4 regions of the Nonomuraea sp. NPDC005650 genome follow, and region 2 is predicted to be linked to each of the others. Evidence: riboswitches for the same ligand, from Rfam matches in the RefSeq annotation. Region 2 holds a riboswitch; each other region holds the start of a gene.
The links. A riboswitch is a leader RNA that binds a small molecule or an ion and turns the genes downstream of it on or off. The one in region 2 is predicted to bind cyclic di-AMP.
Positions count from the first base shown of each region.

Region 1: linked by a shared signal. The riboswitch ahead of ABZS69_RS36985 (hypothetical protein) and the one ahead of ABZS69_RS18520 (hypothetical protein) in region 2 are both predicted to bind cyclic di-AMP.
Region 3: linked by a shared signal. The riboswitch ahead of ABZS69_RS33745 (GH25 family lysozyme) and the one ahead of ABZS69_RS18520 (hypothetical protein) in region 2 are both predicted to bind cyclic di-AMP.
Region 4: linked by a shared signal. The riboswitch ahead of ABZS69_RS00255 (CHAP domain-containing protein) and the one ahead of ABZS69_RS18520 (hypothetical protein) in region 2 are both predicted to bind cyclic di-AMP.

Region 1 is NZ_JBEXCR010000024.1:146,480-152,147, reverse strand. It holds gene ABZS69_RS37005 (TetR/AcrR family transcriptional regulator) at 1-467, opposite strand, end outside; gene ABZS69_RS37000 (carbohydrate kinase family protein) at 514-1,431, shown strand; gene ABZS69_RS36995 (aminotransferase class III-fold pyridoxal phosphate-dependent enzyme) at 1,428-2,642, shown strand; gene ABZS69_RS36990 (alpha/beta hydrolase) at 2,639-3,484, opposite strand; partial or broken gene ABZS69_RS36985 (hypothetical protein) at 3,716-4,099, opposite strand; cyclic di-AMP (ydaO/yuaA leader) riboswitch at 4,398-4,532, opposite strand; gene ABZS69_RS36980 (DUF5302 domain-containing protein) at 4,701-4,901, opposite strand; gene ABZS69_RS36975 (MDR family MFS transporter) at 4,950-5,668, opposite strand, start outside.
Region 2 is NZ_JBEXCR010000010.1:7,851-13,518, forward strand. It holds gene ABZS69_RS18505 (helix-turn-helix transcriptional regulator) at 1-849, opposite strand, end outside; gene ABZS69_RS18510 (ATP-binding protein) at 1,083-1,559, shown strand; gene ABZS69_RS18515 (DinB family protein) at 1,579-2,082, opposite strand; gene ABZS69_RS18520 (hypothetical protein) at 2,128-3,084, opposite strand; cyclic di-AMP (ydaO/yuaA leader) riboswitch at 3,090-3,231, opposite strand; gene galT (galactose-1-phosphate uridylyltransferase) at 3,296-4,375, opposite strand; gene ABZS69_RS18530 (DeoR/GlpR family DNA-binding transcription regulator) at 4,372-5,151, opposite strand; gene ABZS69_RS18535 (TrpB-like pyridoxal phosphate-dependent enzyme) at 5,411-5,668, opposite strand, start outside.
Region 3 is NZ_JBEXCR010000021.1:150,446-156,113, reverse strand. It holds gene ABZS69_RS33750 (tetratricopeptide repeat protein) at 1-2,526, opposite strand, end outside; cyclic di-AMP (ydaO/yuaA leader) riboswitch at 2,985-3,127, shown strand; gene ABZS69_RS33745 (GH25 family lysozyme) at 3,140-3,907, shown strand; gene ABZS69_RS33740 (hypothetical protein) at 4,123-4,458, shown strand; gene ABZS69_RS33735 (Lrp/AsnC family transcriptional regulator) at 4,463-5,113, opposite strand; gene ABZS69_RS33730 (ABC transporter substrate-binding protein) at 5,226-5,668, shown strand, end outside.
Region 4 is NZ_JBEXCR010000001.1:59,247-64,914, forward strand. It holds gene ABZS69_RS00245 (aldo/keto reductase) at 1-263, shown strand, start outside; gene ABZS69_RS00250 (Gfo/Idh/MocA family oxidoreductase) at 283-1,236, shown strand; cyclic di-AMP (ydaO/yuaA leader) riboswitch at 1,354-1,491, shown strand; gene ABZS69_RS00255 (CHAP domain-containing protein) at 1,504-2,178, shown strand; gene ABZS69_RS00260 (YoaK family protein) at 2,363-3,076, shown strand; gene ABZS69_RS00265 (alpha/beta hydrolase) at 3,079-3,879, opposite strand; gene ABZS69_RS00270 (LysR family transcriptional regulator) at 3,951-4,814, shown strand; gene ABZS69_RS00275 (YciI family protein) at 4,921-5,364, shown strand.

The sequences.
Region 1 (5,668 bases), on a different contig from region 2:
AGGTCGTCGAGGTTGTCGTCGGTGCGCAGCTCGCCGGCCGCGCGGGCCTGGGCCAGCAGGTCGCGTACGGCGGCGCGCAGTTCGTCCGCCTCGGCGCGCTGGACCTCGGCCAGGCGCTCCGAGGCCAGGCTGCGGCTCCAGAAGCTGACCTCCAGGCGCGACTCCTGGGTGCGCTCGGCGTCCAGCGGCAGGTTGTCCAGCAGCAGCTCGCGCAGCGCGGCCAGCCCGGTCACGCCCTCGACCTTGCGGGTCAGCCGGTCGCGGATGCGCTGGTGGGACTGGCGCAGCGCCGACAGCAGGATCTCGTCCTTGTCGGCGAAGTAGTGGGCGAGCACGCCGTTGGAGTATCCGGCCTCCTTCGCGATGGCCCGCGTGGTGGCGGCGTCGATGCCGTCCCTGACGATCACCCGGCGGGCGGCTGACAGGACCTCGCGCCTGCGCTCGTCGTGATCGACGATCTTGGGCATCGGCTCCTCCATTGACTTTTTATTCGGACGTCTGTCTATTTAGACTATGACCGTCGCCACCGTCGGCGTCCACATCGTCGACATTCTCGCCAGGCCCATCGAGCACATCCCCGAGGGCCAGGACACCGTTCTGGTGGACCAGATCCGCCTCACCGCCGCCGGCGCCGCCGCCGGGACCGCCGTCGATCTGGTCAAGCTGGGCAACTCCGTGATCACGATGGGAGCCGCCGGCGACGACGAGCTGGGCGACTTCCTGGTGGCGGTGCTCGCCAAGCGCGGTGTCGACGTCTCGCGCCTCGTGCGCCGGGCGGGCGAGCAGACGGCCGCGTCGATCCTGCCCATCAGGCCCGACGGCGGGCGGCCCAGCTTCCACGTGCCGGGGGCGAACCTCGGCGTGACGTACGCGGACCTGGACCCCGACGTGCTGCGCGGCGTGCGGGCGATCCACCTGGGCGGGATGGACGTGACGTTCGGCCTCGGGGATCCGGCGTTCTTCGCCCTCCTGGACGAGGTGCGCGCGGCCGGCACCCTCGTCACCATGGACCTCCTTTCGGAGCTGCCCGACTTATTGGGAATGGCCCGCGCTTTCCTGCCGCACGTGGACTACGTGCTGCCGAACGAGTCGCAGGCCCTCCTCATGACCGGCGCCTCCGACGTCGGCGAGGCCGCCCGGACCCTGCTGGCCGACGGGCCCCGCGGCGTGCTCGTCACGCTGGGCGCCGCGGGCAGCCTCGTGGTCACCGCGGAGGGAGCGGAGTCGGTGCCCGCACTCAAGGTGGACGTCGCGGACACGACGGGCTGCGGGGACGCGTACTGCGCGGGGTTCCTGACGGGTCTCCTGCACGGGCAGGACGTGCTGACCGCGGCCCGCTGGGGCACGGCCGCCGCCGCCCACGTCGCCACGGGGCTCGGCTCCGACGCCGGCCTCATCGACCTCGACTCGACTCTAAGGATTCTCGGATGACCGACGCAGAACTCCGTCAGCGCGCACTGAAGGTCGTCCCCGGCGGCATGTACGGGCACCTGAACGCCGCCCTCTTCGCCCCCGGCTTCCCGCAGTTCTTCGAACGCGGCGAGGGCTGCCGCCAGTGGGACGTGGACGGTCGCGAGTACATCGACTTCATGTGCAGCTGGGGCCCGGTCGTGCTCGGCCACCGCCACCCCCGCGTGGAGGAGGCCGCCGCCCGGCAGGCCGCGCTCGGCGACTGCCTCAACGGCCCCGGCCCGATCATGGTGGAGCTGGCCGAGCTGCTCGTGGACACCGTGCCCAGCGCCGACTGGGCGATGTTCTCCAAGAACGGCACCGACGCCACCACGCAGGCGCTCATGGTCGCCCGCGCCGCCACCGGGCGGACCAAGGTCCTGATGGCGCACGGCGCCTACCACGGGGCCGACCCCTGGTGCACGCCCTCCCTGTCGGGCACGACGCCCAACGAGCGGGCCGACCTGGTGGAGTTCACGTACAACTCACTGAGCTCGCTGGAGGCCGCGGCGGCGACCGTGGAGGGCGACGTGGCGGCGATCATCGTGACGCCGTTCAAGCACGACTCGTTCGAGGACCAGGAGCTGGTGGAGCCCGCCTTCGCCCGGGGCGCCCGCGCCCTGGCCGACCGGCTCGGGGCCGCGCTGGTGATCGACGACGTGCGGGCCGGGTTCCGGGTCGACCTGCGGGGGTCCTGGGAGCCGTACGGGGTGCGGCCCGACCTGACCGCCTGGTCGAAGGCCATGGCGAACGGCTACCCGATCGCCGCCGTCACCGGCACGGACGCGCTGCGCGGACCGGCGCAGACGCTGTACTCGACGGGGTCGTTCTGGTTCTCGGCGGTCGCCATGGCGGCGGCCAAGGCGACCATCGAGACGCTGCGCGACACCGACGGCATCGGCGCCATGGAACGGGCGGGCACGCAGCTCCGCGAGGGGCTCTACGCGCAGGCCAAGTCCCACGGGTTCGTGGTGAACCAGACCGGGCCCGTCACGATCCCGTGGCTCAGCTTCGACGGGGACGCCGACCTGTCCGTCGCGATGTGGTGGAGCGACGCCTGCCTGCGGCACGGGGTCTACCTGCATCCGTGGCACAACTGGTTCATGTCGGCCGCGCACACGGAGGCGGACGTGGCCAGGGCGCTGGAGGGCACGGACCAGGCGTTCGCGGAGACTCGCGCCCACTTCGGCTAGGCGGCGGTGAGCTTGGTGATCTCCTGCACGACGGAGGACCAGAGCGGGCGCGGCAGGTCGTGGCCCATGCCCGGGTAGGTCACCAACCGGGCGCCCGGGATGGCCGCGGCCGTGGCCTGCCCGCCCGCGACCGGGATGAGCTGGTCCGCCTCCCCGTGCAGCACCAGCGCGGGCACCCCCACGCCGGCGAGCGACGCCGTGCGGTCCCCCGAGGCCATGACGGCGGCCAGTTGCCGGGCCGTCCCGTCGGGGTCGAAGCAGCGGTCGAACGCGAGTCCGGCCAGCGTGGTGATCCGCTCGCGGTCCAGCTCGTATCCGGGCGAGCCGATGATCGACCAGGTCCGCACCGCCTGCTCCAGGACCGCCTCGCGGTCGGCGGGGGGCCTGCTCATGAGGGCGGCGAGCGCGGCGTCCGTGGGCGGGGCCACCGAGGGGCCGGGCGTGGACATGATCGAGGTCAGGGTCAGCACCCGGCCCGGGTGGCGGATGGCCAGCGCCTGGGCGATCATGCCGCCCATCGACGCCCCGACGACGTGGGCGGCGGGCCAGCCCAGCGCGTCCATGAGTCCGGCCGTGTCGTCGGCCAGGTCGTCCAGCAGATACGGCGAAGGCGCCCCCATGGCGGGAACGCCCTTGTCGTGGAAGTGCGTGGACAGGCCGACGTCGCGGTTGTCGAACCGTACGACGTGATGTCCCTGGTCCGCCAGCAGCTCGCAGAGCCCTTCATCCCAGTGGATGAGCTGGGCGCCGAGCCCCATGATGAGGAGCAGGGGGCGCCCGTCGTGCGAGCCGAAGCTTTCGTAGGCGATTTCGATGCCGTTCGCGGCCGCGCGGATGGTCACGAAGACCAGAATGACATTCTGGTCCGGGGTCCGTAAAGCTCAGCCCATGAGGAGGTTGCGGACGCGCTCACTGGCGAGCGCCACTCCGCCGCCCGCCACGGCCACGGCGCTGGCCACGACCGCGCCCGCGCTGGAGCTCCACTCTTCGGCCTCGCGCGCCCGAGGCACGGCCACGCCGCCCGCGGGGGGCTCGGCCGGGTTGTCGTCGTGCTCGGACCAGGCGCCGGTCGAGAACGGCACCGGGTAGTTCTTCTTGCCGGGCCCGTCGCCCCACTTGGTGATGACGTAGTCGACCTTGATGTGCCCCTGGCCGCCGACGCCGTCGACGCCGAGCGTGTCGGTGTTGAACGTGCCGCCGGTCAGCTCCGCGAACGTCTTGCCGTCCAGGTCCAGCATGACCCCGTTGTTGGAGGGGATGCCCGGGCCGCGGTCGCCGACGAAGAAGGGCAGTTTCTTGCCGTCGTGGATCACGTAGCCCTCGGTCATGAGCGGCCAGCTCGGGCTGGCGGCCAGGCCTTTCTGCATGGGCTTGCCACTGGCGGGCAGACCGGTGTCCCCGGCGCGGCCGGAGGAGTCGTCCCAGAAGTACGAGGCCGTGGTCGAGCCCTTGAGCAGGACCTTCTCATCCGTGTTGGAGTCGGCGTGGGCCGCGGTGCAGGCGATCGTGAGAGTGCTGACGGCGGAGGCGGTGAGCAGAGCGAGGGTACGCAGGCCAAAACGTGCAGACATGAAAAGTAAGTCCTTCGCGAGGGGGCAGGGAGGTTGCGCTCGCTTGAAAAAGGGCGTAGCAGGACAAGCACCTGACGGGGGGAGAGCTACGCGGAGCGCGAAACAAGCCTGGAGAAGGGGCCGCTCAGAGGGCGGTCGTCATCACGCGGTAGGGGTGTTCTACGTGATCATTCATGTAATGCATATGTCCTCTCCATCTCGCCTACCGGGTTAGCTGACGGGTTCGGGCGTGGAGTTGCCCTACCGACACAAGGTCGGATTCACCCCAGGGAGGTGGGTCCCCGGTTCCCGAGCGATCGGGATTCGGCGCCAGCCGGCTGGTCCCCTCTGGGTAAGGGCCATGCCACCAGCTGGTAAGTGGCCAACACTCTAACCACGTATTCCGGACAAACACAAACACTTCGTCATGAATCGGACTAAAGATCTACCCGCCTCGGCAAAATGAAAGGGGGCACGGCATTGCCGTACCCCCTAGAAATTCCCGGCCTCAGCCGCCGCTCTTGCGCCTGAACGATCTTTTACTCGCAGCCGGACCGTGCGCCCCGTGGATCTTCGACGGGTCGCCGCCCTTGCCACCGGCGCCCGAGTCCGCGTGCTGGTTACGCTTGCGCTCCAGCGCCTCGCGAAACTTGCGCTTCATCTCGTCCTCGGGAGTCTCGCTGACTTCCGGCTCCGGTGTATCCGCCATGAGGACCTCCATGGTGTTGGGGACTATCACAGCTTCGCATGGCGCCGCTTATGACGCGAAACTGGCCTCAGCCCTGGCCTGCGGCGTGGCGGGCACCTCCAGCCGCCGACCCGGCATCACCACCAGCGCCACCAGGGCGAGCAGCGCCCCCGCCACTCCCAGCGACGGGATGACCGCCGCGGCGGCGGAGGCATGCGCGGCGGCCAGGCCGTGCGCCGGCGCGTCCGCGGCGACCGTGGAGGTGTAGAGGGTGCCACCGACGGCCAGCGCCACGGAGCCGCCGATCTGGCGGAAGAAGGTCAGGTTCGCCGACGCGATGCCGATGTACTGCGGCTCGACGGACTGCTGGGCGGCCACGGTCAGGCCGGACAACATCGGGCCCATGCCGAGCCCGATCAGCAACATCCAGCCCGCCAGCAGCAGCCCGTCGGTGTGCGCGGTCAGGTTCAGGCAGAGCAGGGCGCCGGCGGCCAGCAGGAACGGGGAGGCGAGCAGCCACGGCTTGTAGACCCTGGTCCTGGACATGAGCGTGCCCATGAGGACGCTGCCCAGGACCATGGCCAGCGTCATCGGGTAGATCCTCAGCCCGGACTCGGTGGCGCTGACGCCGAGGGACTCCTGGAAGTAACGCGGCAGGAACACCACTCCCGCGAACATGCAGAAGGCCGTGAAGAAGGACGTGACGTTCACGAGCGTGTAGGTGCGGTTGCCGAACAGGTGCATGGGCATGATCGGGCTGACCGCCCGCCGCTCGACCAGCACGAACA
Region 2 (5,668 bases):
CGTCCGCAGGAGCTCGACCGTCTCGTCCGGAGTGGTGCTCACAGCGCAGAGCCGCTCCATCACCTCGGTGTATCGGTCCACGTCCTCACGTTTGTCGAGGTAGAGCGCGCTGGCCAACTGCTCGACGTACACGACGTCGGGCAGGTCGGTGTCGGGGAAGCGCAGGACGCTGAACGCCCCGCCTTCCGCGCTGTGCCCGCCGAAACTGAACGGCATGATCTGAATCGTGATTTTGGGCTGGCGCATCAAGTCGATGAGGTGCTCGATCTGGGCCCGCATCACCTCGACGCCGCCGATGGGGCGTCGCAGCGCGGCCTCGTCGATCACGGCCCAGAACACTGGCCCGTCAGGTCTGTCGAACATCCGCTGGCGCTCCAGCCGGAGATCCACTCTTCTGGAGATCTCCTCGGCCCCGATCCCCGCCGATCCGGCGGTCACGACGGCCCTTGCGTACTCCTTGGTCTGCAGGAGTCCTGGCACGAACTGGACTTCGTAGGTCCTGATCCTGGCGGCGGCCTCTTCAAGGCCGACGAACGCCTGGAACCACGTGGGCAGGACATCGTTGAACCGGTGCCACCAACCAGGCTCGTTGGCGGTGGCGACCAGGTCGAGTACGGCGGAGCGGGCCTGCTTGTCGATGACCCCGTACAGGGTCAGCAGATCCGCCACGTCCCGCTCTTTGAACCCCACTCGGCCCAGCTCCATGCGGCTGATCTTGGATTCCGAGCCACGGATGAGGTGGCCCGCCTCCTCACGAGTGACGTTCTTCGCTTCCCTGAGCTTACGCAGCTGGGAGCCCAGGAGGATGCGCAGCGCCGTCGGCCCGGAACCCGGCTGGTTCTGCGTCACTTTGCCTCCTATCAAGGTCCGCACACACAGTGACACCACATTGCCGGTTATGACAAGGTCTCAACCTCGTGTCCGATTCGCAGAGTTATGCCCCAAAACAGAGCTTGCTACTGCACAATGCAAGTGCACGTGCATTTGGGTCTTGCAGGTGCAGCGATCGTGACCCATGATGGCTTAGTGCATATTGGGCCAAACATGCACTAACTCGGGCTGAACGGGGAGGTATCGGCAGAATGGTGGAGGATCCTCTGACCACTGCCGATGCTTTGCAGATCACCCGGGAAGTGGGCTTCGACCACCTCCTCATGGGCGGCAAGCCGTACACGACCTCGTGCCCGTTGCCCTTTCAGGCCGACTCCGTGAAGACGGCCAGGGACGTGACCCGCTCGACCCTCAAGGGCTGGGGCCTGCAAGAACTGAGCGACGACGCCGCGCTGGTGGTCTCGGAGCTGGTCACGAACGCGGTGCGGTACGCGATGTACGCGGCGGGCCGGCGGGAGATCGAGCTCTTGCTGATGCGCGTACAGCCGCACGTGCTGCTGGCGGTGGCCGACCCCAGCGACGAGGTGCCGCGGCCCAAGGAGCCGGACTTCATCTCGGAGAACGGGCGCGGCCTCTACATCGTCGAGACCTACAGCCAGTGCTGGGGCTGGGACCCCCTGGCCCGCGGCGGCAAGGCCGTGTGGGCCCTGTTCCGCACCGAGCCCTGATCCGGGGCCCCGATCCCCGTCAGTCGCCGATCGCCCCGTCGATGCGCTCGCGCAGCAGGTCCGCGTGACCGTTGTGCCGGGCGTACTCCTCGACCATGTGGATGAGGATGTAGCGATGGGTGCAGACCTGCCCGTTGCGGTCGCCGACGGCCTCCAGCGGCTTGGCTGCCGAGATGGCGCGGGCGCGCTCGATCTCCTCCTCCCACGTGGTGAAGGCCTCCTTGACGGAGGCGGTGTCCACCTCTTTGAAGTCGGCGTCGTTGTCGCGGTCCTTGTCCCAGAGCTTGGGAATGTCCTCGCCGTTCAGCACGCGGCGGAACCAGCTGCGTTCGACGTGCGCCATGTGCCTGACCAGGCCGAGCAGGGACAGGGTCGAGGGCGAGGCGGAGCGCAGGCGTAGCTGGTCGTCCGACAGGCCCTCACACTTGAAGGCGAGGGTGGCGCGGTGCCATTCGAGCCAGTTGTTCAGCGTGGTCCGCTCGTCACCGGTGAGGGGCGGCGGGATCCGGGTGTCTTCAGTCACGATGTCCGACCTTATGGCCCCGATGCGTCGACACAGCGCATCGGCTCAGTTCATCGAGATGTGGACGTGATCGAAGTGGTTCTCGGTGACGCTGCCGCGGTCCGACATCCCCCGCCAGCCCGAGCCCATGTTGATGCGTTGCTTCCAGATCACGTACTTGACGCCGAGCTTGGCCTTGTTCTTGAGCGCCCACTCCGCGATGCGGTCGCCCAGGGCGTTGTTGATGCCCGACGGCATCGAGCCGCCGCTGCTCATCATGAAGTCGCAGGCCCGCCCCAGCGGGTGCTCGCCGCTTGAGCCCGAGCGGAAGCAGCCCACCGAGAACGGCAGCTTGAAGTTCTTCTCCAGCTCCGCCTTCATCAGCCGGGTACGGGCCGTGATGTTGTCCGAGCCTGTGGGCAGCTCGGGCGCCCAGCTGCCGTTGGCCTGACGGCCGGGCCCGAACGGCACGAGGTCCTGGAGCTTCTTCTTGATGTCGTCGATGACGTCCTCGGCCTCGTCGCGCTGCGCGGCCACGTCCTTGGCGTCCACGCCGATCTGGGTGGCGAGCGCGGCGGCCTCGTCGGAAGCCCTCTGCTTGTCGTCACGGGCCTTGGCCACGCCCTGGACCAGCGCCTGCTGCTCGGCCGTCAGCTGTTCGAGCAGGGCGGCGCCGCCCCCGTTCTGGACCATCAGGGCGGAGGGCAGCGAGGGGTCGTGGTTCTGGTAGCGCATCCTGGCGAGGTCGCCGACCCGCTGCTCGGCCGTGGCCAGCGCCTGCTCCGCGGCGGCCAGTCGCTCCTTGGCCGCCTTGGCGGCCTCCTGCGCCTTGGCCAGCTCGACCCGCTTGAGGTTGTACCGCTCGATGAGCTTGTCGACCTTGCCGTTGAGCTGCTTGAGCTGGGTGCGGAGCTCGGTCTCGGACGGCTTGGGGGCCGCCGAGGCCGCGGTCGCCGGCAGGAGGCCGACGGCGGCCGCGGCCAGCAGGCTGATGGCAAGGGCCGCGGGGGACGGAGCCGCCACGTGGATGTTCCTCTCCCTCTGCCGACCGGGTTAGCTGACGGGTTCGGGCTGGGAGCTGCGTGCCCTACCACCGAAGTGGATTCACCCCAGGTGCAGATGGGTCCCCGGCTCCCGGGCGACTCGCCCGGGATTAGGCGTGTGGCTGCTGTTACGGCAGCCACAAAAGGGATATTAGTGGTAGATCACGAGTCACGCGACCCCCATTAGAAATCTAATAGTGATCTACTCGTGATCGAAGCATCCGTGCGGCCTCCTCCGGCAGCACATCGTTCACAAAGGCCCCCATCGCGGACTCCGACCCGGCCAGGTACTTGAGCTTGCCCGGCGCCCGCCTGATGCTGAACAGCTCCAGGTGCAGGTAGCCGAGCTCGCGGTCCTGCCGCACGGGCGCCTGGTGCCAGGCCGAGATGTACGGCATCACCACGCCGAACAGGTCGTCGAAGGCCCGCAACACCGACGTGTAGAGCGGCGCGAACGCCGACCGCTCCTCCTCCGTCAGCGCGGCCAGGTCGGGCACGTGCCGGTGCGGGTAGATGTGCACCTCGTACGGCCACCGCGCGGCGGCGGGCACGAACGCCGTCCACAGCTCGTTGGCGGCCACCACGCGCGTCCCGGCGGCCCGCTCGGCGGCCAGCACGTCGGCGAACAGGTTGCCCTTCGTGTAGCGCCTGGCGGCGGCGAGCTGGAGCTTGGTCCTGGGCGTGACGTACGGGTACGCGTAGATCTGGCCGTGCGGGTGGGCCAGCGTGATGCCGATCTCCTCGCCCCGGTTCTCGAAGCAGAACACCTGCTCCACGCCCTCGATGCCGGACAGCTCGGCCGTCCGGTCGGCCCACGCCTCCATGACCAGCTCCACCTGGTCCTCGGTCAGCTTGGAGAAGGACGACGAATGCTCCGAGGTGAAGCAGACCACCTCGCACCGCCCGACTCCCGGCCGGACCCCACTCAGGCCCCCTGGATCCACATAAGTCCCGAAATTTCCGGAGAAGGAGGGAAATCGGTTCTCGAACACCGCCACGTCGTAGTCGTACGCCGGCACCTCCGTCGACCTCGTGGCCGACGACGGGCACAGCGGGCACTCGTTCGCCGAGCCGGTCGGCTGGAACGTGCGCGTCTGCCGGTGCCCCGCCATCGCGATCCACTCCTCGGTCAGCGGGTCGTAGCGCAACTCGGAGGCCACCGGCCGGGGGTCGAGCACCCGCCGGTCGATCGCGCTCCTGTCGGCGTCGTCCCGCCGATCGAAATAGATCAGCTCACGGCCGTCGGCCAGGTGGGTGATGGTGCGCTTCAAGGCGAGCCCTCCGCGATGATCAGTTCTCCGGCCCGTTCGGCCAGCTCCATGCGTGCGTCCTCAGGCAGCCCCGCGTCGCTGATGACCACGTCGGCCTCGGTCAGCTCGGCGATGGTGCTGATGCCGACCGTGTTCCACTTCGTGTGGTCGGCGGGGACGACCAGCCGGTGGGCGGCCGTCACCAGCTCCCTGTCGGTCTCCGACTCCAGCAGGTTGGGGGTGGTGAACCCGGCCCGCACGCTCATCCCGTGCACCCCGAGGAACAGCGTGTCCACGTGCAGGCGGCGGATCGCGGCCACGGCCACCGGGCCCACCAGCGCGTCGGACGGCGTGCGTACGCCGCCGGTCAGCACGACCGTGCGGTCGGGACGCGGGTTGCGGTGGAAGACCTCGGCGACGGGGATCGAGTTGGTGATCACGGTCAGCTCGGGGACGGCGATCAGGTGGCGGGCCAGCGCCCACGTGGTGGTGCCCGCCGAGAGCGCCACGGCCGTGCCGGGCCGGACGAGGCCGGCCGCGCGGCGCGCGATGGCCTCCTTCTCCTGCTGCTGGCGGGCCGACTTGGCGGTGAAGCCCGGCTCCTCGGTGGAGCCGGGGCCGAGCGCGGTGGCGCCGCCGTGCACCTTCTCCAGCAGCCCGCGCTCCGCCAGCACCTCGAGGTCGCGGCGGATGGTCATGTCGGACACGCCGAGCTCGCGGACCAGGTCCGCGACCCGGACGCCGCCGTTGCTGCGCACGCGTTCGAGGATCGTCTGCTGACGCTGCTGTGCGAGCACGCCCGCTCCTTCCAACAGATTCCACCAAATTATGACACGGAATTGTTGGGGAATGTTAGTTCGCGTGCTGCGCTTGCGCTGGTCAGCGCGGGCGGGAGAGGCTCGTGACGTAGCCGATCATTGGGCCGATCATCGGAGGCGAGCTTATGGCCAGGCGCTCACGCAAGGGCAAGGCACGCAAGAAGAAGAAGGCGAACCACGGCAAGCGCCCCACGGCGCGTTGACCGGGTGGCCGCCTCTCGCGGCGGCCACCCCGCCCTCATCCGGGCAGTTCGGACAGGGCCTGCTCGATGCGGTCCTGCGGGAGCGTGTAGTCCTCCAGCCGCCCGGCCAGGTAGCGGTCGTACGCGGCCAGGTCGAAGTGGCCGTGGCCGCAGAGCGCCGTCAGGATCACCTTCTCCTCGCCGCTCTCCTTGCACAGCAGGGCCTCGGCGATCGTCTCCGCGAGCGCGTGCGTGGGCTCCGGGGCGGGCACGATGCCCTCGGTCCTGGCGAAGCGGACACCGGCCTCGAAACA
Region 3 (5,668 bases), on a different contig from region 2:
GTGGACGATGCCGATCTCGTTGAGCATGTAGCCCTCGCCGCTCTGGTTCCTCGATCGGCGGAAGATGTCCAGGCCCTGCTCGAAATGAGTGAGCGACTCGGCGTAGTCACCCGACGACCGGCAGATCAGGCCGAGGTTGTTGAGGGCGTGCGCCTCGCCGGTGCGGTCGCCGGTCCGGCGGAAGATCTCCAGGGCGCGGCGGCAGTGATCCAGCGCCTGGTCGTGGCGGGCCTGACGCCAGTAGAGCGAGCTGAGGTTGTTGAGGACGTGCGCCTCGCCCGCCTGGTCGCCGGTCTGCCGGAACAGCTCCAGGGCCTGCCGGAAATGGTCGAGCGCCTCGGCATAACGCCCGAGCCGCCAGAACAGCGAGCCCAGCTCGCGCAGCGAATGGCTCTCACCGGGCAGGTCACCGTGGCGGCGGGTGGTGCGCAGGGCGAGGCTGTGCAGCGCCAGCGCGTCCGCGTTGTGGCCGCGTATCTGCAGGTAGTGCCCGAGAACCGCGGAGAAGCGTCCGGTCTGCACCGCCCAGTCCTGATCCGCGCAGTGCTGCGCGAGAGCCAGCATGTTCGCCCGCTCCGCGTCCAGCCACGACAGCGCCTGGGCCTCGCCGCGGAACTCGGCCGGCTCCGGATCGAGCTGCGGATGGTGGTGCTTGTCCTCCGGCGCGAGCACGCGGACGGCCGTCGACGCGGTGCGCAGATAGTGCTTCAGCAGGCCGTCCACCGCCTGGCGCCGGGCGGGCTCGGACTCGTCGCGCGCGGCGATGTCGGCCGCGTGCCGGCGGACCAGGTCGTGGAAGCGGTAGCGGCCGGGCACCCGCTGCTGGAGCAGATTCGCGTCCAGGAGGTCTTCGAGGAGATGCCTGCTCCGGTCGGTGGTGAGCCCGGCCAGCGCCGCCGCGGCGTGCTGGTCGATGTCGTCCCCCGGATGCAGGCCCAGCAGGCGGAACAGCCGCCGCTGCTCGGCCGTGAGGTGCTGGTAGGACACCTGCAGAGCGGTCGCCACGCTGCGCTGACCGGCGTGGAGCTCGGGCAGCCGCCGGCGCTCGTCGCTCAGGAGCTCCAGCAGGTACGTGACGGTCCAGGCGGGGCGGGCCCGCAGCCGGGCCGCCGCGATCTGGATCGCCAGCGGCAGCCGCCCGCAGAGCCTGACCGCCTCCTCCATGAGGTCGGAACGGGCGTCGGCCCGGGGATGGCCGGCGGTCACGGCGGTGAAGAGTTCGACCGCCTGGGGCAGGGGCAGCAGGTCCAGGGCGATGGGGTGGGCGTTCTCCAGGCCGATCAGCTGCCGGCGGCTGGTGATCAGCACCAGGCAGCCGGAGGTCCCGGGCAGCAGCGGCCGCACCTGTGCTTCGGTGGCCGCGTTGTCCAGCACGATCAGCATGCGGCGGCCGGCCAGCCGGCTGCGCAGCAGGGCGGCGCGCTGCTCGACGCCTTCCGGGATCTGCTCCTCGTCCAGGCCGAGCGGGCGCAGGAGCTGAGTGAGCGCCTCGGCGGGATCGACCGGTGCTATGTCGTGCGTGAAACCGTGCAGGTCGATGAAGAGCTGGCCGTCCGGGAAGAGCGGGGACAGCTGATGAGCGGCGTGCACCGCCAGCGCGGTCTTGCCGATCCCGGCCATCCCGTCGATCACGCCGATGGTCGGCTTCCCCGGGTCCGTGTCGTGCGCCTCCTGCTGGAACGGGGCGAGCAGGCTGGACAGCTCGAAGTCGCGGCCGATGAACGTGGGCAGGTCCGCGGGGAGCTGCGCCGGCGTGGACACCGGCGCCACCGGCGCCGGGACCGCCGGCGGAACGCGGCCGGGGGACTCCCGGAGCAGCCGCGCGTGCGCCTCGCGCAGCTCGGGCGAGGGATCTATGCCCAGCTCCTCCGCGAGCCTGCGCCGCGTGCGCTCGAACCGGCGAAGCCCGTCGGCGCGGCGGCCGACGGCTCCCAGCAGGGTGATCAGCCGGGCGTGGAGGGGCTCCTCGTAGGGGGCGGCCTCCGTCAGGGTCTCCAGGTGGCCCAGCGCGGTGTCCGGCACCCCTTGTTTCAGCGCGAGGTCGGCGAACCGGCACGCGCAGGCGACGCGCTCGCGGCGGAGCCGGCGCACCTGGGGATGCGTACGCACCCAGTCGGGCGCGTCGGCCAGGACGTCCCCCCGCCACTGGGTCAGAGCGCCCGCCAGGCGGTCCAGGTCGTCGGGCTCCGTCCGGACGGCCAGAAACCGCTCGGCGTCGACGTGCTCGGCGGACAGCCGCAACAGGTAGGAGCGCGGGCCCGCGTGCTCGATGGCATCCGCGATGTCCAGCTCCCGGCGGAACCAGGCCCGTAATCGGGAGACCGTCGTCCGCAGGGCCGGAAGGCTGCCTCCCGACGGGCCCCACACGTACCGGATGAGCTGCTCCTCCAGCACGGGTTTCCCGACGCTGAGCAGGAGGGCGGCCAGGAGCCAGCAGACCTGCTGGCCGGGCAGGTCGCCCGCCAGCCCCTGAACGCGGATCTCGAACGGGCCCAGTATGCGAAAGTCTGGCGATACCTCATCCACCACCGCGACCATCTCGCCCCAATCGAGTCAGACCGCGTTTTTTGCCATGAATATAACCAACATCGCAAACCTCCCTCCAGCAAGACCTTCTATGCCAGATCGGACGGTTGGCAACGTGCGAATCACGGCCGCCTCGGGCCACGATTACCTGCGCGATCGTGCAGAGTCACAGCAGCATCATGCGGCCGGGATGCCCCAGCCGCGTCGGCCATCGGCGTTCTCGCGAGCGAGGCAGGACGCGGCGGCCACAAGTTTTACCAAGTGCCAAAACCCTTGTGGGCACGGCGTTTCCCCGCCGCCCGGCGACCGATACCCGCGAATCCGATTTGTCCTGCTTGCGCTATCTGTGGGTAGATGCCTATCTTTTGCCTAATCGCGGCATAGATGTGGTTACTTCACCTCATCGTGCCGCTTCGTTGACCGGACCGTGCGCTGTCCTCCGGAAGCTCTTCGGGGACAGCATTCGGCCGCCTAATCCGCGCCTCGCGGAGCCGGGGACCCAATTTCCGGGGTGAATCGGACGCCAGCCCAGGCTGCGCCCGTAAGGCACTTCCAAGCCCGAACCCGTCAGCTAACCCGGTAGGCGGTATGGAAGCAAGGAGTCAATGCCGTCGTGTCCAAGCCTCGGTTTGCCGCAATCGCCCACGTCCTCCAGAACCCCCGCGCTCTCCTCACCAAGCGCCTCGGCCTCGCCGTCGCCGGTGCGACCCTCGCCGGAACCACCGCCATCGCCGGCGTGGCGTTCGCGGCGGCATCCCCGGAGCAGGGGCCGGTGAACGCGTCTCAGCACAAGACCGGGTCTCTCATCTACGGCCTGGACATCTCCAACTACGAGCCGCTGTACGACTGGACCTCCACCCAGGCCCAGTTCGGCATCATCAAGGCCACGGAGGGCACGGACTTCCGCGACGCCTCCTTCGCCAGGCACTGGCGCGAGCTGGGCAAGAAGGGGATCGTGCGCGGGGCCTACCACTACGGCCACCCCGCCAACGACCCCATCGCGGAGGCGAACTACTTCCTGTCCGTGGTGAACTCCCAGCCCGGCGCGGCCGGCGACATCCTCGTCCTCGACCTGGAGACCACCGACGGCAAGTCCGTCGCCGAGGTGAACTCCTGGGCCAAGACCTGGCTGTCGTACGTGAAGAAGAAGACCGGGACGACGCCGATGTTCTACAGCGGCTGGAAGTTCGCCAACAAGTACGGCAAGGGCCTGGCCGAGTACCCGCTGTGGGTCGCCCACTACAGCAAGGCCAAGGGCGCGGTCGCCCCGCCCGCCGACTGGAAGACCTGGGCCATCCACCAGTACACCGACATCCCCATCGACCAGAACGTCTCCGTGCTGTCCACCGACCAGCTACGGGGTCTGGGCCGCCGCGCCTGAGGGAGCGACGCGGACGGCCGGGCCATGGGCCCGGCCGTGCGCCCGCACTCCGGGACGACCGGCCTCCACGCCACGACGGGCTCAACGACGCGCTCGTCGTGGCTCGGCCTGTGATGGGGATCCGGACTGGACGGATTGTCGATCACCGACCGGTCTCCCCGCGATCCGTCCAGACGGATGCTGACATTTCCGGAATGTGAGCCACGATGTCGGGCGTGAATCTCAACGGCCGCAAATTCGTGATGGTGAGCTCGACGGCGAGCGCAGTCGACCAGGACAGCCCTACGGAGTTCCTGTACCAGGAGGCTGACGGGGTGGTGTGGGGCAGCTACTCCGGCGACACCGTGACCCACGGGCGTTTCGTGGGCATGCGCGACGGCGCCCAGGTGGCGATCTCGTACGCGCACGTGTTGAAGGCCGGTGGGAAGGCGGGCGGGCAGAGCAGCAGCCGCATCGAGGCGGGCGACGACGGGCTGCTGCGCCTGGTGGAGGAGTTCAGCTTCGACGGGGACGACACGCTCCACGTGAGCGTGTGCCAGGAGATCGGCTGACCGCTCAGTCGTCCTTGCGGAGGGCGGCGCGGCCCTCGGCGGCGCCGACGAAGCGCATCTTGCCGAGCGGCACGCCGCCCTGCGCCCCCTCCTGGGCCGGCCGCCGCGCCGGGCGGGCTCGGTCGCGATCACGGTCGCGGTCGCTGGGTAGCACGTACGGCCGCTTGAGCACCTCGTCCAGGATGAACACGGTCTCCGTGGCCTTGACCGCCGGGATGTTGGCCAGGCGATCGGTCACCATGGTGTGCACGGCGGCCACGTCGGACACGCGTACCTGGATCATGGCGTCGTGCTGCCCGGTGGTGATCGCGCAGTACTCCACCTCCGGCATCCGGGCCAGCTCGGCCCGGAACTGCTTCCACATCTGCTGGCGCACGGTCACGAAGATCAGGGCGGTGATGCCGAGCCCGGTCCGCACGTGGTCGATCTCGGCGGTGAAGCGCTTGATCGCCCCGTCCGCGCGCAGCGCCTCGAAGCGCGTGTAGGCGTTCGCGCGGGAGATGCCCACCCGTTCGGCCAGCGCGGCCACGGAGATCCTGCCGTTCTCGCGCAGGACCTCAAGGATCTTCATGTGGATGTCGTCGAGCTCGAGACCGATGCCGATCCGTCCAGGCTGACCGCCGCCGCTGACACCATTTCTGGAAATTTCACTCATCATTACCTCACTGACCTTTATATACGTCTTACCGACCGCACGGTGCCTGGACGTTCTGCCGCACAATCCTCGACATCTTCCTGCCGAACGTCCAAATCTTGGAGGACCCATCATGGCGACCCGCTCGCAGACGGCGGCTGTGCTGCTCGCCGGTGCACTCGCCCTGGCCGCCTGCGGCAGCGGCGGCTCCCAGGCTCCCGCCGCGTCCGGCGGTGGAGGCAAGACCCTCGTCATCGACACGTCCTTCGACCTCAAGACGGCCGACCCGGGCCGCACGTACGAGCCGACGGGGCTGATCGTCGGCAAGGCCGTCTACGAGACGCTGCTGACGTTCGACGGCGCGGACGTGACCAAGCCGGTGCCCGCGCTCGCGGAGTCGTACGAGCTGAGCACGGACGGCAAGACGCTGACGCTCAAGCTGAAGAAGGGCGCCACCTTCGCGGACGGGTCGCCGATCACGGCGGACGACGTGGTGTTCTCGCTGACGCGCGTGCGGGACATGAAGGGCACGCCGTCGTTCCTGCTGGACGGCGTCGAGGTGGCCAAGACCGACGA
Region 4 (5,668 bases), on a different contig from region 2:
TCGGCCAGGGCCAGGGGCTGCTGAACGACCCGGCGCTGGCCAAGCTGTCCGACAAGTGCGGCAGGACGCCCGCGCAGATCGTGCTCCGCTGGCACCTTCAACTCGGCCACGTCGCGATCCCCAAGTCGGTCACCCCGTCGCGCATCGCCGAGAACATCGGCGTCTTCGACTTCATCCTCGACGCCGAGGACATGGCCGCGATCGGCGCGATGAACAAGGGCCTTCGGATCGGGCCCGACCCCGACACGTTCAACATGACCTGATTCGTCTACGATCTCCCACGTGCGGGATTTTGCGTGGGGCATTGCAGCGACAGGCGTCATAGCGCGGACCGTCGGCGCGGTCATCGCGGCCGAACCGGGCATGCGGGTGGCCGCCGTCGGCTCGCGGAACCTTGAGCGGGCGCAGGCGCTGGCCGCCACGCTGGGCGCGGAGTCGGCGTACGACTCCTATGAGCGGCTCTGCGCCGACCCCGCGGTGGACGCGATCTACGTGGCGACGCCGCACGCCCAGCACCTGGAGGTGGCCGAGGCCGCCATCGCCGCGGGCAAGGCCGTGCTGTGCGAGAAGCCGCTGGCCGCCACCGTGGACGACGCGGAGAAGATGGTGCGGCTGGCACGCGAGGCAGGCGTGTTCCTGATGGAAGCGATGTGGATGAGGTTCAACCCCCTCATCCAGAAGATCGCGGCCGACGAGCGCTTCGGCGACCTCCGCTCGGTGCACGCCTCCTTCGGCTTCGCCAAGCCGTACGAACCGGCGCACCGGCTGTGGGCGCCGGAGCTCGGCGGCGGGGCGCTCCTCGACCTGGGGATCTACCCGTTCGGCCTGGCCCAGCTGCTCCTCGGCATGCCCTCCGACCTGCGGATCACCGGCTCCCTGGCGCCCAACGGCGTCGACGCGGAGGCCGGCGGCGTGCTGCTCTACGCCGATGGCAGGAAGGCTCTCGTGGAGACTTCGTTGCTCGGGAATTACCCGAACCATGCCAGCGTTGTAGGCACTCAGATGCGGGCGGACATCCAGGCACCGTTCTGGGCACCGCGGCGGATCGTACTGTCCGGGCCCTCGATGGAGCCGGAGGAGCACACGCTCGATTCGGTGAACGACGGGTACGCCGGGGAGCTCCGCGAAGTCCGCACCGCGACGGCCGAAGGCAGGACCGAAAGTTCGATCATGCCGCTTGACGAATCCCTTGCCATGATGGGGCTTCTGGCCGATGCCCGCAGGCAACTCGCCTAGCTGGGCCTTTATGGATTTGTAAGCCTCTTGCCTTATGCATTACGTTTGAGGCATTCTTGAGACATAAGTCCGGTTTGTCCGGTCTTGTCCGACCATCGCACGACACATCACAGGACCGTCCTGTGACCGCTGAATCCGCCTTCGGGCGGAGCCGGGGACCCACGTCCTTTGGGGTGAATCGGCACTTCGGTGCCGTAGGGCAGCTTCCACGTCCGAACCCGTCAGCTAACTCGGTAAGCGGCATGGAAGCAAGGAGTAACCCCCTCGATGGCCAGCATCCGCTTTACCTCTGCTGCGAAGCACAACATCGCCCGCGCCCTTCTCGGCGCCACCGTCCTCGGCTCCGTGTTCGGCGTCCACATGACGAGCGCCGGCGCCGCGGAGAAGCAGCCGATCGACACGGCCGCCGTCGCCGACCACGCCGAGCGCTCACGCGAGACCCACGTCGGCGCCACCGCCGCCCAGGTCCTGGCGCTCGCCAAGTCCCAGATCGGCATCTCCGAGAACGCGGCCGGCGGCGGCACCAAGTTCCAGCAGTGGTACGCCGGCTCGCAGCGGGCCGCGGAGACCATCGCCCGTGACGGCGGCACCCGCGCCGAGTACCTGAACGCCGCCTGGTGCGCGATGTTCGTCTCCTGGGTCGGCGACCAGACCGGCGCCCGCACGCAGATCGGCTGGGACGCCTGGACCGTCGCCCACGCCAAGTGGTTCCAGGCCAACCAGCGCTTCGGCACCGAGCCCAAGCCCGGCGCCGTCGTGTTCTTCTCGTGGAGCGGCAGCAAGAACCTCAAGGACATCAACCACGTCGGGTTCGTCGAGAAGGACAACGGCGACGGCACCATCACGACCGTCGAGGGCAACACCGGCCGCGGCAAGGTCGAGGAGCGCGTGCGGCCCAAGTCCCAGGTCGTCGGCTACGGCTACCCGCAGTACCGCGGCTGACCGGACTCCCCCACAGCGCCGAACGAGCGCGCGTCCCGTTCACGGGACGCGCGCTCGTCGCGTTCGTCGCGTTCGTCCCCCGTGCGTGCGTGCGGCGGCCCGCCACCGGGGAGGACCCGAGGCAAGCCGTCCACGACCGCACCGAGGAGCCGCCCACCATGCCACCGCACACGTGGAGGGGCCCGTGAGGAGGGGCGGGCTGCGGTGGATCGCCGACGGGCTCTTCCCGAGCGGCGCCAACCCGCACGGCGTCCTGCCCGCCCTGCTGATCCTCCTGGCCCTCGTCACCGGCCTCGTGGACGCCGTCAGCTTCCTCGGCCTGGGCCGCGTCTTCGTCGCCAACATGACCGGCAACATCGTCTTCCTCGGCTTCGCCCTGGCAGGGGACCCGCAAATGTCCAAATGGGCCTCGCCGGTGGCCCTGGCCGCCTTCGGAGCCGGCGCCTGGAGCGCCGGCCGGGTGATCAAGCGGGCCACGAACCCGCGACGCGCCTTCGCCGCCGCCACCGCCGTGCACGCGCTCCTCGTCGCCGCCGCCCTCGTCGTCGCCCTCGTCGCCGGACCCCACACCGCCGGGCCGCAGGCGGCCCCCATCGCCACCGGGCCGCAGGCGGCCCTCATCACGCTGCTCGGCTACGGCATGGGCCTGCAGAACGCCTCCGTGCGCGCGCTCGGCGTACCCGACCTGGTCACCAACGTCCTCACCACGACCCTCACGGGCCTGGCCACCGACACGCCGGGACGGGCCGCCCTGCGCCGGGCCGCCTCCGTGGCGGCGATGTTCCTCGGCGCGCTGGCCGGCGCCGTCCTCCTCCTCACCACCGGCCCCGCACCCGCGCTGGCGGCCGCCCTGGCCCTGCTCGTCGCCGTCACCCTCATGTCCCGCAGGACTCACTAGCCTCAGCTGAGGAAAAACTCCGCCAGCGCCCGCGCCACCCCTGCCGGATCGTTCTCCATCGGGATGTGCCCCGCCCCCGGGACCCGCACCAGCGTCGTGTTCGGCACCTCCGCGGCGAATCGCTCGGCGTGCCGGACCTCCTGGAACGTGTCGTCCTCCCCCCACACCAGCAGCTTCGGCGTCTCATCCGCCTTGAGCGCGGGCATCAGGTCCAGCGTGTAACGGCCGTCGGCCGCCCCCGCCAGCGCCATCCACGACCGGCCCACCCGCGGGTCGTTCCACGGATCCAGGTAGTCCGCCAGCTCCGCCTCGCCCGCGGGCCGGCCCAGCGCGACTGTGACGGCCTTGCGGCGGGCGTCCAGCAGCTCCTCCACGGTCGTCGCCGCCACCACGGCCGGATCCCGGTAACGGGCCACACCGGGCACCGGCCAGGAGTCGTACGTGACCGAGTTGACCAGCGCCAGCCGCCGCACCTCCCCCTCGACCAGCAGGTGCTGGGCGACCGCGCCGCCGATGTCGTGCCCCGCCACCGACAGCGGCTCCCCCGCCCCCACCGCCGCCGCGAACCGGCGCACCCACGCCGCCAGCGCCGGAACCGCCGCCGTCTCCGCCGTCAGCTCCCCGCCAGAACGGCCCAGCCCCGGCAGATCCACCGCCACCGGGCGCAGCCCCGCCGCCGCCAGCCCGTCGATCACCGGCGCCCAGACCCGGCTCCAGTACGTCCCGTGCAACAGCAACACCACCGGGCCCCGCTCGCCCGCCGTCAGATAACTGGCCACAAGGCCATCGACGTCAACCGTCATTCGCTCGACCATGGACATAACCATCGGGTTCTGGAAGCCCCTTGGTCAAATACCAATTAAGGTATGCCGGTATGACATTGGCGCAGCTCAGAGTGCTGGTCGCGGTCGCCGAACACGGCGGCTTCACCACCGCCGCCGACCACACCGGCATGTCCCAGCCCGCGGTCAGCCGCGCCGTCGCCGCCCTCGAACGCGAGCTCGGCGCCACCCTGTTCGTCCGCCACCGCGACGGCATCGCCCTCACCGAGGCCGGCCGGCGAGCCGTGGCCCGCGCCCGCGAGGCCCTGCGCCACCTCGACCTCATCCGCGCCGACGTCGCCGCCGCCAACGGCCAGATCACCGGCGAACTCCGCCTGGCCAGCCTCCCCAGCGCCACCGGCACGCTCGTCGCCAAGCTGCTGCGCGCGTTCACCGACCGCTACCCGCAGGTCCGCGTACGCCTCTTCGAGGGCGTGGACGACGACATCCGCGAATGGCTGCACCGCGGCGCCGCCGAGGTCGGCGTCGTCACCCTCCCCGCCCCCGGCCTGCACACCGTCCACCTGAGCACCCACGACATGGTCGCCGTGCTGCCCGCCGACCACCCCCTGACCGCCCGCCCGGCCATCACCCTCGCCGACCTGGCGGGCCGGCCGTTCATCCTGACCACCGCCGGCTGCCGCCCCCTGATCATGGGCGCGGCACTGACGGCCCAGGTACAGCTGGACATCGCCTTCGAGGCCGGCGGCCCATCCGCCATCCTGGAGATGGTGGCAGCGGGGCTCGGCGTCAGCATCGTCCCCGCCCTCGGCCTCCCCGCCGACCTGGGCACCGTCGTCACCCGCCCCCTGGAGCCGAAGATGACCCGCTCACTGGCCCTGGCCGTCCCATCGGCGGATGATTGTGCCCCGACGGCGCGAGCCTTCCTCGACCAGCTGGGCGCCTTTACAATGTAGATTCCGAACTGGCCGAGTTGAATTTCCGGCGGACGTGTCGATCCCGCCCATCGCCGTTCGACGCGTTCGACGAGAGCCCGAACGAGACGAAAGAGAGACACCACCCATGAAGTTCATGATCGTCGGCAAGGCCAACGCGGAGACCGAGGCCGGGGCGCTGCCCAGCCAGGAGCTCGTGGACAACATGCACGCCTACAACGAGGCGCTGACCAAGGCAGGCGTGCTGCTGGCGGCCGAAGGGCTCTACCCGAGCTCGCAGGGCGCCCAGATCGCCTACACCGGCGGCAAGGCGACCGTGATCGACGGCCCCTTCGCGGAGGCCAAGGAGCTCATCGCCGGCTTCTGGCTGATCCAGGTGAAGTCCCGGGAGGAGGCGATCGAGTGGGCACTGCGCGTACCGGTCCCGCCGGGGCACGAGGGGATCGGGCTGGACGTCTGGCGGGTGTTCGACGCTTCGGACGTACCGGACGACTCGCTGCCGGCGGACGAGCGGGAACGCGAACACGCACTACGCGACCGCCTCGGCGCCGACACCACCCCCAACACCTGACCCACCCGGGGCCCGCCTGCCCGCGACGCCAGGCACGCACCTTCCCGCTCACCTCCTCACCAGTCCCACCCCCACTCCTGGCTTCGCCCTTACCACCGCCCTCCCCCGTACCCGACCGGCGCACATCGCACGACGCAACCGGGCAGTGGGCAGAGCACTAACCCGAGCGGCCAAACCACCAGCCATCGATCGCCCAGGTCGACACAGCGAGCCGAGCAACCGAGCCGAGCTTCCGAGTGGAGCAGCCGAGCCGAGAGGACCGCGGCTTGCCATCGGCGGCATGATGCTGCTCTCATGGGCCGGT